DNA from 2 places in the Pseudoalteromonas sp. HL-AS2 genome. Region 2 is predicted to be linked to the other one. Evidence: predicted binding sites of a transcription regulator. Region 2 holds the regulator's gene; the other holds the start of a gene.
The links. The regulator NrdR, encoded in region 2, represses ribonucleotide reductase genes. The targets are predictions, from matches to a motif close to AAACACNANATNTNGTGTTT.
Positions count from the first base shown of each region.

Region 1: the regulator NrdR is predicted to act here: its motif matches at 3,040-3,059, upstream of nrdA (class 1a ribonucleoside-diphosphate reductase subunit alpha).

Region 1 is NZ_CP133571.1:1,506,890-1,513,334, forward strand. Features, by position in the region: gene nrdB (class Ia ribonucleoside-diphosphate reductase subunit beta) at 1-566, opposite strand, end outside; gene nrdA (class 1a ribonucleoside-diphosphate reductase subunit alpha) at 634-2,916, opposite strand; gene RB215_RS07155 (HAD-IA family hydrolase) at 3,329-4,009, opposite strand; gene ubiG (bifunctional 2-polyprenyl-6-hydroxyphenol methylase/3-demethylubiquinol 3-O-methyltransferase UbiG) at 4,009-4,719, opposite strand; gene gyrA (DNA topoisomerase (ATP-hydrolyzing) subunit A) at 4,897-6,445, shown strand, end outside.
Region 2 is NZ_CP133571.1:2,482,079-2,488,523, reverse strand. Features, by position in the region: gene thrC (threonine synthase) at 1-535, shown strand, start outside; gene glyA (serine hydroxymethyltransferase) at 806-2,062, shown strand; gene nrdR (transcriptional regulator NrdR) at 2,167-2,616, shown strand; gene ribD (bifunctional diaminohydroxyphosphoribosylaminopyrimidine deaminase/5-amino-6-(5-phosphoribosylamino)uracil reductase RibD) at 2,619-3,767, shown strand; gene RB215_RS11545 (riboflavin synthase) at 3,772-4,425, shown strand; gene ribBA (bifunctional 3,4-dihydroxy-2-butanone-4-phosphate synthase/GTP cyclohydrolase II) at 4,454-5,566, shown strand; gene ribE (6,7-dimethyl-8-ribityllumazine synthase) at 5,660-6,124, shown strand; gene nusB (transcription antitermination factor NusB) at 6,140-6,445, shown strand, end outside.

The DNA of each region.
Region 1 (6,445 bases), 980 kb from region 2:
TCAAATAAATTAACAACAACAGATTTACCGTTAATCTCATGTTTGCCTTCACCGTATAAATTGTAAAGCGACACTGAGTTAATTAAATCATCGTAGTATTTTGTTACCGCATCGGCACGTTCACTAATTTTGTCATTGCTAACTATGTCATCAAAAATAAGTTCAGGTGCTTGGGTAACATTACGAATAATATGCGTGTACGAGCGGCTATGAATCGTTTCACTAAACGCCCACGTTTCTATCCATGTTTCTAACTCTGGTAGCGATACAATAGGTAGTAGGGCCACGTTTGGTGAACGCCCTTGTACGCTATCAAGCAATGTTTGATATTTTAAGTTACTTAAAAATATATGCTTTTCATGATCAGGTAATGCTTGAAAGTCTAAGCGGTCTTTGCTTACGTCTACTTCTTCTGGGCGCCAAAAAAACGAAAGCTGCTTTTCAATTAGTTTTTCAAAAATAGGGTATTTTTGTTGATCATAACGAGATACGTTAACGGTTTGGCCAAAAAACATTGGCTCTTCCATTTGGTTATTATGTTTACGACTAAAGGTAGTATAAGACATGTTTATCACTCAAAAAACTATCAGAATAAAGCGGGCTTAGTGCCCGCTTAAAATAAAAACTCAAAAATTAAATTTTACACGCGCCGCCTGCGCAATCATCATCTTCAAGATCCGGTGTATCTTCTTGTGCATCAGATGCACCATCGCGGGTATTGTGATAGTACAAGGTTTTAACACCCAGTTTGTAGGCGCTAAGCAAATCTTTTAATAAGACTTTCATCGGTACGCGACCGCCTTCAAACTTACCAGGATCATAATTTGTATTGGCCGAAATAGACTGGTCAATAAATTTTTGCATTATACCCACAAGTTGTAAGTAACCATCGTTTGAAGGAATATCCCACAGTAACTCGTAGTTATCTTTTAAACGTTCATATTCAGGTACAACTTGCTTTAAAATACCGTCTTTACTTGCTTTAACGCTAATATGGCCACGTGGTGGCTCAATACCGTTTGTTGCGTTAGAAATTTGCGACGATGTTTCTGATGGCATTAGCGCACTTACTGTTGAGTTACGCATACCGTGCTCTTTAATGCTGGCACGTAATGCATCCCAATCAAGGTGTAGTGGCTCATCACAAATTTTGTCAAGATCTCGCTTGTACGTATCTGTTGGCATTATACCTTGAGAGTAGGTTGTTTCGTTAAACTTAGGACATGCACCACGCTCTTTAGCAAGCTCGTTTGATGCTTTCATTAAGTAGTATTGAATCGCTTCAAATGTTTTGTGCGTTAGTGCATTTGCGCTGCCATCTGAATAACGCTTACCGTTTTTAGCTAGGTAGTATGCGTAGTTAATTACGCCTATTCCTAGAGTACGACGACCCATAGTGGCATTTTTTGCAGCCGGTACTGGGTAGTCTTGAAAATCAAGTAAGTTATCTAAAGCGCGTACAGCAAGCTCAGCCAATTCTTCAAGTTCATCTAGTGACTCAATAGCCCCTAAGTTAAATGCAGAGAGTGTACATAGCGCAATTTCGCCTTCTTCGTCGTTTACGTTATCCAACGGCTTAGTTGGTAATGCAATTTCTAAACATAAATTAGATTGGCGAATAGGTGCCACTTTAGCAATGAACGGGCTGTGCGTATTACAGTGGTCAACGTTTTGTAAGTAAATACGACCGGTACTTGCACGTTCTTGCGCAAACATTGAGAACAGTTCAATAGCTTTAATGCGTTTTTTACGAATTGATTCGTCTTGTTCGTATTTTACGTAAAGCGCGTCAAACTCGTCTTGGTCTTCAAAAAATGCATCGTAAAGGCCTGGCACATCAGAGGGGCTAAACAAGGTAATGTAGTCGTCTTTAATTAAACGCGAGTACATTAGTTTATTAAACTGTACGCCGTAATCTAAATGACGCACGCGGTTGTCATCAACCCCGCGGTTATTTTTAAGTACTAACAGGTTTTCTACTTCTAAATGCCAAAGCGGGTAGAACAAGGTTGCTGCGCCGCCACGTACACCGCCTTGCGAACAGCTTTTAACCGCTGTTTGAAAGTGCTTATAAAAAGGAATACAACCCGTATGGTACGCTTCGCCATTGCGAATGTGGCTACCCAGTGCACGAATGCGACCTGCGTTAATGCCAATGCCGGCACGTTGCGATACGTATTTAACAATTGCAGACGAGGTGGCGTTAATTGAATCAAGGCTGTCGCCACACTCTATTAATACACACGAGCTAAACTGGCGTGTTGGCGTACGAACACCTGCCATAATTGGCGTAGGCAGTGAAATTTTAAACAATGAAATCGCATCGTAAAAACGTTTTATATACGCAATACGTGTATCGCGAGGGTAGTCAGCAAATAAGCTAGCAGCGACTAAAATATATAAAAACTGCGCGCTTTCATAAATCTCACCGGTTACACGGTTTTGAACTAAGTATTTACCTTCAAGCTGTTTAACCGCAGCATAACTAAAGTTAAGGTCACGGCTGTGATCTAGGTATTCGTCTAATTCGTCAAGCTCTTGCTCGGTGTAATCTACCAGTAGGTGAGCGTCGTAGCGTTTGTCGCCAACCATTTTTGTTACATGATCAAATAAACGTGGTGGCTCAAATTGGCCATACGCTTTTTTACGTAAATGGAATACAGCTAAACGTGCTGACAAATACTGATAATCAGGAGATTCTTTTGAAATCTGATCGGCTGCAGCTTTAATGATGGTTTCGTGAATATCTTTAGTACGAATACCGTCGTAAAATTGAATGTGTGATTTTAATTCAACTTGCGAAACCGAAACGTTATTTAACCCTTCGGCGGCCCATTCAATAACGCGATGGATCTTGTCAAGATCAAGTGGCTCTTTACGGCCGTCACGTTTGCTTACAGATAACTGTTGGTTCATAGTTTTGCCTGTATTCCTTGGAAATTAAGTATTTTGACCAATGATTAATACTCCAAAATAACAGAGTATCTATTCATTTATTATTGTTTACACCAATTCAGGCGATTTTATTGAATAACATTTAGCCACAATATCTGGTGTTGTTCAAATTAGAGATCACAAGATAGTGTGGTCCGCGTTGTTTTGCAAGGGACAGAATTGCCCCTAATTGTGGATAACGTCGGGATAACACATTTGTGTTAGTAAGCATTAACCTTCGAACATTCGGTTAAGTTGAAATTTACAAAAATCAACTAAGGATCTACTAAATTTACGCTTTTTAAAAATATATTTTGACTGCTTTTTTTATCAGCAGGCTTTGTGTGAAAACTAACACAATCACAATATATAGTGTTTAATAATTAACATAGCACTATATATGGTTAAAACCTTCAATAGGGCTTTGCCAATTAAAATCGGCCTGCCAGCTCAAAACTTCGGTTAAGTTAGGCACGTAACCCCAAAGTGCAGTTGCGGTGTGCATACCTGCCGCTTTACCTGCTTGAATGTCACGCAAAGCATCGCCAATGTACAAGCAACGATTTGGTGCAACGCCCATTAGTTTGGCACAATGTAGTAAAGGTAAAGGCGAAGGTTTAGCTTCAGCTAAAGTATCGCCACTGATAACCACGCAGGCATTTTTTAAAGCAGGGATCGCGGCCACTAAAGGGTCGGTTAAAAATCCGGGTTTGTTAGTCATGATCCCCCATTTGATGTTTTTTCGCTCCAGTTCGATAAGTAGTGGCTCAATACCAGCAAAGCACGTGGTGTGTTTGGCTATATTAGCCGCGTAGGCATCAATTAATTGCTTAACGAGTTGTGCTTGCGGTTGCTCACCCCATTTATCTTTAAAACCGACCTCTAACAAGGCTGCTGCGCCATTAGATGCAGCAGCGCGATATACCTCACGACTTACTGTATCTAATTGCTGCGAACGCAGTACGGTATTTAAAGCTGCACCTAAGTCATCAGCGGTATCGAGTAAAGTGCCATCTAAGTCAAATAAAAAAGCATCGTACTCTATAGTAGGTGACGTTGATTGAGAGCTAGCCATTACGCTAACTTCTCAAAATGCAGAATATAATTTACGCTTACGTCGGTATTAAGCGAGTACTGCTTAGATAATGGATTATAAGATAACCCAGCACTGGCGCGCACTTTTAAACCCGCTTGTTCAGCCCAGGCAATTAACTGTGCTGGTTTAATAAACTTTTTATGATCGTGAGTGCCTTCAGGCACCATTTTTAATAGCTTTTCTGCACCAATAATGGCGTATAAATAGGCTTTAGGGGTTTTATTAAGTGTTGAAAAAAACACATCAGCACCGGGTTTTGCAAGCTCTGCAACAGCATGAATAATAGAAGCCGGATCGGGTACATGCTCCAGCATTTCCATACAGGTTACTACATCAAAGCGAGCAGGGTGCTCGGATGCATATTGTTCAGCAGGTACTTTAATATACTCTACATGTACGCCTGTCTCTAGGCTGTGTAATTTGGCAACAGTTAAAGGCTCTTGGCCCATATCTATGCCGGTTACCTTTGCCCCCATGCGCGCCATGCTTTGGCTTAAAATACCGCCGCCACAACCTACGTCTAGTGTTTCTTTGTCAAATAGACCGCCAGTTTTATTGGCTATAAAGTCTAAACGTAAGGGGTTTATTTCGTGAAGCGGTTTAAATTCCCCGTCTAAATCCCACCACCGCTCTGCGATGGCCTCAAATTTTGCAATTTCTGCGTGATCTACATTTTGATGTTCGGTCATAAAATACTTCCTCGTCAATCTGGGGGCATTATATAGGGCTAAATTGGTAAATCGCAAAGTTTTGCGCCTGTAAATCTAAATAAATTGTGGTAGCATGTTTCTTTAGCAATAATAACAAATTCTCTTGATACCTAATAGTGGGTGTTTAAGAGCTGATACTGAAGGAATGTGATATCAATGACTGATCTCGCCCATGGCATTCTGCCAGTCAATATTGAAGACGAGTTAAAAAACTCCTACTTAGATTACGCAATGAGCGTAATTGTAGGACGTGCATTACCAGACGTGCGTGATGGCTTAAAACCTGTTCACCGCCGCGTTTTGTTTGCAATGAACGAGCTTAGTAATGATTGGAACAAGCCTTACAAAAAATCGGCACGTGTTGTCGGTGACGTAATCGGTAAATACCACCCACACGGCGATAGTGCTGTTTACGACACTATAGTACGTATGGCACAGCCATTCTCACTGCGTTATATGCTAGTAGATGGTCAAGGTAACTTCGGTTCGGTTGATGGTGATTCAGCAGCGGCAATGCGTTATACAGAAGTACGTATGGCAAAAATGTCGCATGAATTATTAGCCGATCTTGAAAAAGAAACGGTTGATTTCGTTCCTAACTACGACGGCACTGAGCAAATCCCTGACGTTTTACCAACCAGAGTTCCTAACTTATTAGTAAACGGTTCATCGGGTATTGCGGTAGGTATGGCAACAAACATTCCACCTCATAACTTAACTGAAGTGGTAAATGGCTGTTTAGCACTCATTCAAAACCCTGAATTATCTATTTTAGAGTTAATGGATTATATCCCGGGCCCAGATTTTCCAACTGCTGCAATTATCAACGGTAAAAAAGGCATAGAGCAAGCCTATTTAACTGGCCGTGGTAAAGTGTACATGCGTGCCCGCGCTGAAATAGAAGTAGATGAAAAAACGCATCGTGAAACTATTATTGTTCACGAAATACCTTATCAAGTTAACAAAGCGCGCCTAATTGAAAAAATTGCCGAGCTGGTTAAAGATAAAAAAATTGAAGGTATTAGTGCGCTACGTGATGAATCAGATAAAGACGGTATGCGTATCGTTATTGAGATTAAACGTGGTGACGTAGGCGAAGTTATTTTAAATAATTTATATGCGCAAACGCAGTTACAAACTGTGTTTGGTATGAATATGGTTGCGTTAATTAACAACCAGCCTAAGTGCTTTAATTTAAAAGAAATGCTTGAAGAGTTTATTATTCACCGCCGTGAAGTAGTAACTCGTCGTACTGTTTTTGATTTACGCAAAGCGCGTGACCGTGCACATATGCTAGAAGGTTTAGCAATTGCACTGGCAAACATCGACCCAATTATTGAGCTTATTCGTAATTCACCAACACCTGCTGAAGCAAAAGTTGCTTTAACAGCGCGTTCGTGGGAGTTAGGTAACGTAAAAGCCATGCTTGATAAAGCAGGCGAAGACAACGTTGCCCGCCCAGATTGGTTAGCTGCTGAGTTAGGTATTCGCGATGGTCAATACTTTATTTCTGAGCAACAAGCTCAAGCAATCCTAGATTTACGCTTACATAAGCTAACGGGTTTAGAACACGAAAAGATTCTAACTGAATACCAATCGTTATTAGATTTAATTGCTGAGCTTTTACATATTTTGGCAACACCAGAGCGTTTAATGGAAGTTATTCGCGATGAGTTAGTTGAAATTAAAGCGCAATATGGTGATG
Region 2 (6,445 bases):
TGTGTGCGCGGCAATGATAGGTGCTGTTATTGGTTTGCCTGTTGGCAAACTTAGTGCAACTACTAATCAAAACGATACAGTACCGCGCTTTATGCTGGATAAAAACTGGACGCCAAACGCGACACTTGAATCACTTTCAAATGCAATGGATGTAAGCAAGCCAAATAACTGGCCACGAGTGCAATCTATGCTCGACAACAATTGGTTTAGCTACGATAATTTTTATTCAACTAGCGTAAACGAGCAAGATACGCAAACAGTGATGAAAAATATTCAACAAACAGGTTATGTTGCTGAGCCGCATACCGCTATTGCATACCAAGGACTTGTTGAAAATCGCGCTCCTGGCGCTGCCGGAATCTTTTTAGCAACGGCTCATCCAGCTAAATTTAAAGACAGTGTTGAAGGTATTTTAAACATTGAACTAGCTATGCCAAAACCACTTGCAGATGCATTAGCCAAGCCATGTTTAGCTAATGATATAAATGCTGATTATGATGCCTTACGTACTGAAATACTTAGAAAATTAAGTTAAAAGTAAGATCTAATTAAAGCGGCCTTGGTCGCTTTTTTATATGTATATTTTAGTGTGGGTGTTAATACTTTCATTAGCTATGTAAATATAATAATTAATATATATTTTAATTTGTTATGTAATGATTAAAAAATATCATCTTAAAAAGCCTGTGAAATAAATTCAATCCCTGTTTAAATATCCTCAACTTAAGAGCGTAGGCAAATAGTCGTTTTAAGCGTACAATAAAGCCTCTAAAAAATACCATACACCTTGCCCCAGGAGACCCCAATGTTAGAACGTAGCATGAATATTTCAGATTTTGACCCAGAGTTATTTGACGCAATTGCAAAAGAAACTGCGCGCCAAGAAGATCACATTGAATTAATCGCTTCTGAAAACTACTGTAGCCCACGCGTACTAGAAGCACAGGGTTCACAGTTAACTAATAAATACGCAGAAGGTTATCCGGGCAAACGTTACTATGGCGGTTGTGAGCATGTAGACGTTGTTGAGCAATTAGCGATTGACCGTGCTAACGAACTATTTGGTTCTGACTATGCAAACGTACAACCACATGCTGGTTCGCAAGCAAATGCGGCCGTTTTTTTAGCATTGTTAAACGCCGGTGATACCGTACTAGGTATGAGCTTAGCTCATGGCGGCCATTTAACGCATGGTTCACACGTAAACTTTTCAGGTAAGCTTTATAATGCAATTCAGTATGGCCTAGATGAAACTACAGGCGAAATTGATTACGCACAGGTTGAAGCGCTAGCGCTTGAGCACAAACCAAAAATGATTATTGGTGGCTTCTCAGCATACTCAGGTATTGTTGATTGGGCTAAATTACGTGAAATTGCTGATAAAATTGGCGCTTACTTTTTTGTAGATATGGCGCACGTTGCTGGTTTAATTGCGGCGGGTATTTACCCAAGCCCAGTTCCTCACGCACATGTTGTTACTACAACTACACATAAAACCTTAGCAGGCCCTCGTGGTGGTTTAATTATTTCGGCATGTGGCGACGAAGCTATTTACAAAAAGCTTAACAGTGCTGTTTTCCCTGGTGGCCAAGGCGGTCCTTTATGTCATGTTATTGCTGCTAAAGCTGTGGCATTTAAAGAAGCCCTACAACCAGAATTTAAAGTATATCAAACACAAGTTGTTAAAAATGCACAAGCTATGGTTGCTGTTATGCAGGAACGTGGCTACAAAATTGTATCTGACAAAACTGAAAACCACTTATTCTTACTTGATTTAATCAATAAAGATATTACCGGTAAAGATGCTGATGCTGCTTTGGGTAACGCTCATATTACAGTTAACAAAAACTCAGTGCCTAACGATCCACGTTCACCGTTTGTAACATCTGGCCTACGTATTGGTTCTCCTGCAATCACTCGTCGTGGTTTTAAAGAAGCAGAATCTAAAGAGCTTGCTGGCTGGATCTGTGACGTACTAGATAACATCAATGATGAATCAGTACAGGCGCAAGTAAGAGAAAAAGTAAAAGCAATTTGTGCAAAACTACCTGTTTACGCTTAATAAAAGTAAAACAGTAATTTAGATCACAATCGCTTAGTTTTTTGCTAAGATAAAGGCCGCTTTAAAGCGGCCTTTTTTGTTTTTTAAAACGGAAGTACCTAGCTATGCATTGCCCATTTTGTACCGCAAAAGATACCAAAGTTATTGACTCTCGCCTGGTTGGCGGTGGTCACCAAGTGCGTCGTCGTCGTGAATGCAATGACTGCCATGAGCGTTTTACTACGTTTGAGGGCGCAGAACTGGTTATGCCACGGGTAATAAAACAAGATGGCAGCCGCGAACCCTTTAACGAAGATAAATTGTTAAATGGTTTAAACCGCGCACTGGAAAAACGCCCCGTAAGTACCGAACAAGTAGAAGAAGTAGTTAATATAATAAAGTCGCAATTACGCGCAACCGGCGAGCGAGAGGTTTCGAGCCATTTAGTGGGAGAGTGCATTATGGAAGCGCTTAAAAAGCTCGATAAAGTAGCTTATGTGCGCTTTGCCTCGGTGTATCGCTCGTTTGAAGATATTCGCGAATTTGGCGAAGAAATTGCCCGTTTAGGGGAGTAAGTATGCAAAGCGACTGTGTTTTTAACCAATATGACGAAATGTATATGGCACGTGCTATAGAACTGGCTAAAAAAGGCCGGTTTACTACCACGCCTAATCCAAACGTAGGTTGTGTATTAGTTAAAAACAATGAAATAGTAGGCGAGGGATTTCATCAGCTTGCCGGACAAGGGCATGCAGAAGTAAATGCACTTGCTATGGCTGGCAGTAAAGCAAAAGGCGCAACTGCTTATGTTACGCTTGAGCCATGTAGCCATTATGGTCGTACACCACCGTGCGCAGAAGGTTTAAAAGCCGCCGGTGTGGTAAAAGTAATTGCCGCTATGGTCGATAGCAATCCACAAGTGGCTGGTAAGGGGCTGAAAATACTCAGCGACGCTGGTATTGAGGTTGCGTATGGGTTACTTGAAGCACAGGCTAGGGCGCTTAATTTAGGCTTTTTTAAACGCATGGAGCATGGCCTGCCCTATGTAACGTGTAAAATGGCCGCCAGTATTGATGGTAAAACGGCGCTTAATAATGGCCAAAGTAAGTGGATAACAGGCGCAGCAGCACGCCAAGACGTACAGTTATATCGTGCACAAAGTTGCGCTATTTTAACCGGTGCCGACACAGTATTAGTAGATGACGCTAAATTAAATGTGCGTAAAAATGAATTACCGCAGGCATTACCTACACAGTTACCGCTTCGCCAACCTGTGCGTGTTATTATTGACTCGCAAAATCGTTTAACCCCAAATCTTGCTTTATTTGCTATTGAAAGTGAAATAATAATTTTTACTACCAAGGTTGATAAATCGCAACATTGGCCGCATTTTGTAAAGCATATAGTAGTAACTGCTAGTAATTCAAAAGTTGATTTAACCGCGGTTTTAAAAAAGCTCGCAAAGCTGCAATTTAATACTGTGTGGCTAGAGGCTGGAGCAACCCTTGCGGGTAAAATGGTTGAACTGGATTTAATAGATGAATTTATTTTTTATCTAGCGCCTAAATTAATTGGGTGTGATGGCAAGAGTTTAGTTAATTTTCCTGAGTTGATCAGTATGCAAAATACGATTGATTTAACTTTTAATGAGTGTACGCGTATAGGTGATGATTTACGTATTAGCGCAGTAAAAAGCTCATTAAAACCACTTGATACAAAAGAGTAATGCTATGTTTACTGGGATAATAGAAGCCACAGGCAAAATTGCTTTATTACAAAAAAAACAAGGCGATTTAGCTATTCGTGTACAAAGCCCTGACCTTGATATGAGTGATGTTAAGTTAGGAGATAGTATTGCCACTAATGGTGTGTGTTTAACTGTTGTTGATAAACATGCCGATGGTTTTAGTGCCGACTTATCGAATGAAACGATAGATTTAACTGGTTTTGCTCATTACACATTAGGGCAAACAGTTAATCTTGAAAAAGCCATGCAACCGGTTTCGCGTTTAGGTGGGCATTTAGTGTCTGGCCATGTTGATGGCATTGCTACAATTACCGCCATTACGCCAAATGCACGTGCTACAGAATATTGGCTAACCACAGATGAAAACCTAATGAAATACATACCGTATAAAGGTTCTGTATGTATTGATGGTATTAGCCTAACAGTGAACGCAGTAGAAGGTAATAAATTTAAATTAACGATTGTGCCCCATACTAGCGAGCAAACTACGATAGCTAATTTTAAAGTGGGCACCCAAGTTAATTTGGAAGTCGACCAAATTGCGCGTTATTTAGAGCGGCTTATAAAAGGCGCAGAGCAGCCTACGGGCGCTGATATTTCAATGAGCTTACTCGCAAAAGCGGGCTTTATTAAGTAACGCAACTAACAACTAATAAGAGTGAATTATGAACTTACACAGCGCAGAAGAAATTATCGCAGACATTAAAGCCGGTAAAATGGTTATTTTAATGGACGATGAAGACCGGGAAAATGAAGGCGATTTAATTATTGCCGCCGAGCATATTAGTGCAGAAGCTATTAACTTTATGGCCACGCATGGCCGTGGTTTAATTTGTTTAACTATGACGCAACAGCGATGCGAGCAACTTGATTTACCGCTTATGGTAAAAAATAACGGTGCTGCGTTTTCAACTAATTTTACAATGTCGATAGAAGCTTCAAAAGGCGTTACTACAGGTATTTCGGCAGCAGATAGAGCACGTACAGTACAGGCCGCTATAGCTAAAGGCGCAGTGCCTAGCGATATAGTACAGCCTGGGCATATTTTTCCTATAATGGCACAACCTGGCGGTGTTTTAACGCGTGCAGGGCACACTGAAGCAGGCTGCGACTTAGCCCGTTTAGCAGGGCTTGAGCCTTCATCGGTTATTGTTGAAATACTCAATGCAGATGGCACTATGGCGCGCCGTCCTGACTTAGAAGTGTTTTCTAAACAGCACGATATTAAAATTGGCACCATAGCTGATTTAATTGAATACCGTAACTTAAACGAAACCACAATAGAGCAAGTGGCAAAGTGTAAGTTACCTACCGAGCACGGTGAGTTTGATTTAGTAACCTACAAAGACACCATTGACGGACAGCTACATTACGCATTAGTAAAAGGCGAAATAAAACAACAAGCGCCAACCGTAGTGCGAGTGCATTTACAAAGCACCTTTAACGATATTTTACTCTCAGATAGAAACTCTGAGCGTAGCTGGGGCGTGTCTGACGCAATGGCTTATATAGCTAAGCACAATGGTGTGTTAGTTATTTTAGGCAAACAAGAAAGTACCGCAGAGCTTGAGGCAACCGTAAAGGCGTTTGCAGCCGAAGATTCGGGTGAAGATGTAACACCGAATAAATTTACAGGTACGTCTCGTACTGTAGGCGTGGGTTCACAAATTTTAGCCGATTTAGGCATTAAACAAATGCGCTTAATGAGTCGCCCTAAAAAGTATCATGCACTTTCAGGGTTTCATTTAGAAGTTGTTGACTACATAGAGCCGCAGTAATTAGACGCTAGGCTATTATTTTATTTTTATGGTATGATGCGCTGCAATTTTTGCGCAATCGAAATCGCTCAAACTTATTTTTAAGGTTATCAAATGAAAATTATTGAAGGTAGTAAGTACGCTCCGGGCAAAAAATTTGCCATTGTCATTTCTCGCTTTAATGACTTTATTGGTAGTAGCTTATTAGCAGGCGCTATTGATGAATTAAAACGCACAGGTGGTGTATCGGATGACGATATTACCGTAGTTTATGTACCTGGCGCGGTTGAATTACCTTTAGCAGCGAAACGTATTGCGGCAAAAAAACAGTATGATGCAATCATCGCATTAGGCGTAGTGATCAGAGGTGGTACTCCACACTTTGACCTAGTTGCTGGCGAATCAAACAAAGGTCTTGCGCAAGTATCACTTGAGTATGATATACCGGTTGCATTTGGCGTATTAACCACAGAAAGCATTGAACAAGCAATTGAGCGTGCTGGCACCAAAATGGGCAATAAAGGCGGCGAAGCTGCTTTAGGCGCGCTTGAAATGGTTAATGTGTTAGATAAAATTTAAGTTTAAGGAATTTTTGTGAAACCAGCAGCAAGACGTAAAGCACGTATATTAGCACTTCAGGCCATTTATTCTTGGCAATTAAGTGGCAATGCAATTGCCGATATCGAACAACAAATGTTGATCGAAAACGACGTGACTAAAATTGATGTTGAATATTTTAAAGATTTAGCCAGTGGCGTTGCGGTAAATTATAAGCAACTAGACGAGGCTGTATCACCGCATTTAACCCGTCCATTCGATGAGTTAGATATGGTTGAACGCGCAATATTACGTTTAAGCAGCTATGAGCTAAAATTTCGTGAAGATGTTCCATACAAAGTG